Regions from separate parts of the Paenibacillus lutimineralis genome, predicted to be linked through region 2. Evidence: predicted binding sites of a transcription regulator. Region 2 holds the regulator's gene; each other region holds the start of a gene.
What was found. Region 2 encodes Rex, which represses fermentation and respiration genes when NADH is low (regulators of the CRP and FNR family bind a similar motif). Its sites were predicted from a motif close to TTGTGAAATATTTCACAA; they were not measured.
Positions count from the first base shown of each region.

Region 1: a site for Rex is predicted at 1,219-1,236, ahead of EI981_RS09225 (flavocytochrome c). Genes of this name have one in related genera too.
Region 3: a site for Rex is predicted at 1,084-1,101, ahead of adhE (bifunctional acetaldehyde-CoA/alcohol dehydrogenase). Genes of this name have one in related genera too.

Region 1 is NZ_CP034346.1:2,224,145-2,226,354, reverse strand. It holds gene EI981_RS09230 (DNA repair helicase XPB) at 1-1,030, opposite strand, end outside; gene EI981_RS09225 (flavocytochrome c) at 1,425-2,210, shown strand, end outside.
Region 2 is NZ_CP034346.1:2,495,424-2,497,633, reverse strand. It holds gene EI981_RS10560 (amidohydrolase) at 1-632, opposite strand, end outside; gene EI981_RS10555 (redox-sensing transcriptional repressor Rex) at 622-1,272, opposite strand; gene dinG (ATP-dependent DNA helicase DinG) at 1,306-2,210, opposite strand, start outside.
Region 3 is NZ_CP034346.1:2,320,097-2,322,306, reverse strand. It holds gene adhE (bifunctional acetaldehyde-CoA/alcohol dehydrogenase) at 1-948, opposite strand, end outside; gene EI981_RS09645 (Crp/Fnr family transcriptional regulator) at 1,408-2,124, shown strand.

The DNA.
Region 1 (2,210 bases), 270 kb from region 2:
GCACTAAGGTGGCAGTCAACCCCAGACGCCGGGTAGCCTGAATATCCGCTGTAGCGCGGAATACTGGCGCTGGCAGCAGATGTACCTCATCATAAATGATCAGGCCCCAATCCCGTTCATTGAACAGCCCCATATGCTTGAAGCCGTCTTCCTTCTTACTGCGATGCGTTAATATTTGATAGGTAGACACAGTAACTGCTCTAACCTGCTTCTTCTCCCCTGAATATTCACCGATCATGTCCGGCGTGAGCGTCGTCTTGCCCAGCAGTTCAGCGATCCATTGCCGTACCGAGGTTACGCTTGAGGTTAGAATCAAAGTCTCGCATTGGAACCGTTCCATAGAAGCAAGACCAATCACCGTCTTACCCGCCCCACAGGGCAGCACAAGCACGCCATTGCCCCCTGAGCCTTGCTCTTGATCCCGTGCAAATGCGGCGACGCTTTGCTCCTGATACGGCCTTAGCTTGAACTCAGCCCCATTCGAAGCAACATTTCTCAAGGCAAAAGAGAGCGATTGACCATCATGATACCCAACCTGATCGAGCACTGGATATCCCAAACGAGCCAATTCTTGTTTTACGCTGCCGCGATAGGCGGCCGGGAGCTTCATTCGCAGATCATCGATGCGAGCCAGTCCAAAGAACGACAAGCTGGGTTCCAGCTCCAACTGGCGAAGGATCTCTTCCTCCTCACCCTCCAGCCGTAGCATCCCCTTTTCGCCTTCGGCAGGGAGTAGCTTCAATTTTCCATACCTCGACACCGTCACCTGAATATCTGAGATCACGGCTGGAGGAAGCGCCCACCGAGATATCGACTCCAGAGTATTCACTATCTCTGCCGCAGTCTTCCCCCCGGCAGCCGCATTCCATAGCGATAGAGGAGTAATACGGTATGTATGATAATTAGCCGGACTCTTCACCAGCTCAGCAATCAGAATTAGTTGTGCCCGCGCTTCTTCAAAGCCGGGATGATTCTTCTCCAGCAATACCGTACCGTCCCTCTGTACAATACATGCTCCAGCTGTATTCAAGCGCTGCACCTTCCTTCATTATTTATTCTCACCCACCAGAAACTTTTCTCACTCCCAGTGACAATCTCCTAAGTAATAGCATCTCCAATCCCTCTGAAAAAAGACGAAACTGTTCATAACAACAACTATTATCATAACAAGAGATGAACTAACCTCCAAACGGTTTGTCATATATTGTATGTCAAAGTTTGTGAATAAAATCACTATCTCTATCCTTATCCTATATTACAATAAAGGGGATCTTAAAGAGCCAAATGCAAACGAAGGAGGGGATAACCGAAATGAAATGAGGCCGTGAAGAACTGATCTTCCACTTCTCATTTCAAGTTACACTCTCCTTTTTTATGCGCATCTTTAAGTTCTACTAGAAATAGAAAATGGAGGGGTTAAAATCATGCAGAAGAAAGCTGCAACAATCCTGATTCTCATGCTATCTTTCGTACTCGTCATCGCGGGCTGCGGAAGCGGGAACCAGAACAAGAAAGACAATCAAGGACAGAACGACACCAAAAAAGAAGAGGCCGCAGGCAATGAAGCTGTCTCAGGCGCATCGAAAACGACTTACACACCACTGGATCAGCTCCAGGACAAATACGATATCATCATTGTCGGTGCGGGCGGCGCGGGCATGTCTGCCGCACTTGAAGCCAAGAGCAAAGGCTTGAACCCTGTTATTTTTGAGAAAATGCCGGTTGCCGGCGGGAATACGCTTAAGGCTTCTTCGGGTATGAACGCGTCTGAGACGAAGTTCCAGAAGGAACAAGGGATTGAAGACAGCAATGATTTATTTTATGAGGAAACTTTAAAAGGTGGTCATGGCACCAACAACAAAGAATTGCTTCGTTTCTTCGTGGACAATTCAGCCAGCGCAATCGATTGGTTGGATTCCATCGGAATTCGATTGAATAATATTACGATTACCGGCGGCATGGGTGAGAAACGCACACACCGTCCTGAAGATGGATCAGCGGTTGGACAATACGTTGCCAACGGACTGCTGAAGAATGTCCAAGAACAGGAAATTCCGCTGTTCGTTAATGCAAATGTGAAGGAAATTACTGAAAAAGACGGCAAAGTAAACGGCGTTAAAGTTCTCTTTGACGAAAAAGATGAGAAGACCATTACTGCGGACGCTGTCGTTGTAACGACCGGTGGCTATGGCTCCAATATGGATATGATC
Region 2 (2,210 bases):
TGTAATGGCAAATTAAGATCATGCGCTGCCTGCACAAACCTCTCAATATAATCCGGCGGGCATGTGTACGGAGCATGCGGCGACATCATTGTTGTAATCCGTCCTTCGGCCTTCCCGTGCCAATCACGAGCAATGCGAATCGCTTCGGCCAGCTTCTGATCCTGCAGTTCAGGCGGACAGAGACCGATAACACCGCGTGTTAGAACACCGCGGATGCCCGATTCCTCAACAACCTTACCCACTTGATCCATATGATCGTACATATCTAGGAAGGTCGTAGTTCCACCTTTGACCATTTCCAGCACAGATAAAGAAGCACCCCAATATACATCCTCAGGAGTGAATTTCGCCTCCATCGGCCACATCTTCTGCTCTAGCCATTCCTGAAGGACCATATCGTCTCCGTAACCACGCAGCAATGACATCGCCGTATGCCCGTGTGAATTGACGAGGCCCGGCATGAAGAGCAGGCCTTTGCCATCATAAGTCTCCGCACCTTCTACGCCCTCAGGCCGCTCCTCGCCGATATAAGAAATCGTATTTCCTTCGATCAGCATATAGCCATGGACGATCGGACTTTTCTCGTCCAGCACTGCAAATGTACCATTCTTAATCAACCATTTACGACTCATTTTCCGGTAATTCCTTTCCACTCTGCAAATAATAAGCAAGACTAATAAGGTCTGTTGTGAAATCTGCCGCATGGATACGCACGTCAGAAGGAACCTTGATGATTGTGGGCGCAAAGTTGAGAATTGCCCCTATACCTGCGGCAACAAGCTGGTCGGCAACGCGCTGCGCCTCCACATCAGGTACCGTAATAATTCCGATCTGAATATGCTTGTCTCTTACCGTCTGCTCCAGCTCCTCGATCGGCTGAATCGTAATGTCTTTGACCTTCTTGCCGATCTTGTCCGGGTTGGCGTCAAAGACTGCGATAATCCGCATATTATCCTTCACGTACGTATTGTAATTGGACAAGGCTTGTCCCAGATTACCAGCTCCGACGAGAGCCACGTTAATCTGCTGGTCCAAATTCAGAATTTGCCGTATTTTCTCGATCAAGTATGAGACGTCATACCCGATCCCCTTCCGACCAAAGTCGCCGAAATAAGCGAGATCTTTGCGGATTTGGGCTGGATTTAGATCCAGCTTCTGTCCGAGCTCCTGGGAAGAAACCGTCAAGACCTCGCGATGGCTTAATTCATTAAGAAACCGCAAGTATACAGGCAATCTGCGTACAACCGCATCTGAAATTTTTTCTGATTTCATATATTTTCCCCCTACAGGTGCATTTCGAAGAAATTACGACTCTTCGTCATCGTTTAACCATTCTGAGATCCGTGGAACCATTTGCGATAATGTCATATGCTCCATCTTCGGTCCCGGTAAAGAATACAAAAAGTATTTGCCATAATAAGATTCCAAGATGCGAGTATCATATACAACGACAATTCCTCGATCCGCAGAAGATCGGACTAGACGCCCGAACCCTTGCTTGAAGCGAATAACCGCCTGAGGCACCGACAGCTTCATGAAGGGGTTCTTCTTCTCCCTCTGAAGCCGCTCACTCTTAGCCTCAACCAGCGGGTGATTCGGCGGCTGGAACGGCAGGCGGACAATCGCCAGGCTCGTCAATGCTTCGCCAGGAATATCTACGCCTTCCCAGAAGCTGCTCGTCCCGAGCAGCACCGATGCTTGCTGCCCTTGAAAACGACGGGTCAACTTCGTTCTGCTGCCACTATCCATACCCTGTCCAATGACGGTGATTCCTTCATCGGACAGCCGCTCTTTTAATGGGTCATATACTTGTCGCAGCATCCGATAGGATGTGAAAAGAACAAGCATCCGCCCCTTGGTAGCAATTGCTGTATCCGCCAAAGAACGCACCAGAGTCTGAATAAAATAATCATCGCCTACGCTGCCCTTAACACTCGGGAAATCCCGCGGTATGAGCACTAATGCTTGCTCCCTATAATTGAATGGAGAAGGCAGCATCGCCGTCATCAAACGGTCTGTATTAGCCGCTTCCTGAAGACCGAGCTGTTCAATGACATATTGAAACGATTTATCAACGGTCAATGTCGCCGAAGTCATAACTACACTCTTCTTCTTATCGAAGAAATATGCCTTTAATTGAGCGCTGACATCAATCGGTACGGCAAAAATCTGCAATGAACGATTGCGGTAGTTCCCATTAGCTTCAAGCC
Region 3 (2,210 bases), 180 kb from region 2:
TTTTACAGCAGATTGACCTACGATCGCCGGATTCACGGCACATTTATCCACATTAATTGCTCCCTTGGTCAATTTACCTGCTTCTTCTTTATTTACAAAATAGCATCCGTTAGCTATCATTTTCTTCTTTACTTGATCGAAGATCGGTTCTTCGATAATAACCGCTTGTTCAGAAGCACAAATCATACCGTTGTCGAATGTCTTAGATAGGATGAGGTCATTTACGGCTTGATCGATGTCTGCACTCTTCTCGATGAAGCATGGAACGTTACCAGGACCTACACCTAAAGCCGGTTTGCCGCAGCTGTATGCCGCTTTAACCATTGCAGAACCGCCAGTTGCCAGGATGCAGGCAATGTCGTTATGATTCATCAGAGCATTCGTACGATCCATGGACGGATTCTCGATCCATTGAATGCAATCGGCAGGTGCGCCATGTTTAACCGCTGCGTCAAGCAAGATTTGAGCTGCTTCAGCACTGCAACGTTGAGCGGATGGATGGAATCCGAAAATAATCGGGTTACGAGTCTTGATCGCGATAAGGGCTTTGAAGATCGTCGTCGATGTCGGGTTGGTTACTGGAGTGATCCCCATGATGATACCGACTGGCTCGGCGATTTTCTGGAAGCTATCATATTCATTGTCTTCAATAACACCAACCGTCTTATCATACTTGATACTGTGGTAGATGTATTCCGTAGCGAACATGTTCTTAATGATCTTGTCCTCGTACACGCCGCGGCCAGTTTCTTCTACGGCCATCTTCGCCAAGTACATATGTTTGTCTAGACCAGCAAGTGCCATTGCCTGTACGATGGAATCAATTTGTTCTTGATCCATACCCATGAAAGCTTCTTGTGCTTTGTTTGCTTTGTCAATCAACGTCTGAACATACTCTTGCGCAGTTGGCTGTTGGACCTTGGTCGCAACTTCATTTTTAACGGCCATCTCTCTCATCCTCCTAAAGTTAATGGATGCACCTGTCTTTTAGGGTTCGTGAAATATTTCACTTGTAGGTTCATCCCTTGGAAGCTTTGTGCTTCTCTTTATGATTTGATCATAGCATATCGGTTTTCATTTGTATAGTGAATTTTTTCACATAGTTTAAAATAGTTGAAAACTTTCATCTTTGGGTGTATATTTTCATCATGTTCTTACATATAAGATGTTCCTTTTTGCTTGGTTCTAAACTTTAAGCAATTTAACAAACTAAGTTTCACGTTTAGCGAACATATTTGTAATTGGATAACGCTTCCAAAGTGAAATTAGTCACAATGTTAAAAATTAGACACTTTTAGACGTATTAGAGGCGACCCAAAATCAAATAATCGTTATATAATTAATTTAAAATAATTTAAAATTTTCAGAAAATTTAGAACAAATTCCGTATAAAAGGGGAAATCGATGATGAGTGAAAGCGTAAATACCACCATGCCCCGCGGCAATACAAGTTGTTTCTCCGAGCAAAACTTCAATAGGCTTCTTGTTACGATGAAGGATAAATCTTATCCCGAGGGAACGCATCTTTTCTGGGAAGGCGATCTTTCCGATAAGCTATTCTACATTAAGCGCGGGCGAGTAAAATTAACCAAATCCACCGATGAAGGCAAAGAACTTATTCTATATATGTATGGTCGCGGCGATATGGTCGGACAGGCCGATCCTTTCTTTAGTATGAAGCACAGCTTCACCGCTGAAGTGATCGAAGACAGCGAGGTCGGTGTAATCGAGCAGAAGGATCTGGAGATCATGATTTGTCAGCATTGCGATTTTTCAATCGATTTCATGAAATGGATGGGAATCCATCACCGACTGACCCAGACTAAATTCCGCGACCTGATGATGTACGGCAAACCTGGTGCGCTCACTTCTACTCTGATCCGTCTTAGTAATACTTACGGTGAGCCCTATGGAGACTCCATTCTTATTAACAAGAAAATCACGCATACCGACTTGTCCAACATGATCGGTGCTACCCGTGAGAGCGTTAACCGTATGCTCAGCGATCTGCGCAAGAAAGACGCGCTCGAATATGTGAACGGCATGATCGTCATTAAAGACCTTGTTATGCTACAGGACATGTGCCACTGTGAGCTATGTCCGAATGAAATTTGCCGGATCTGACGATCGGTCCGGCACCATCCCCTTAACCTTCATCTTCCCCATCAGGAAGATGAAGGTTTCTTGTATTCACAGAACCTGTTAGTATG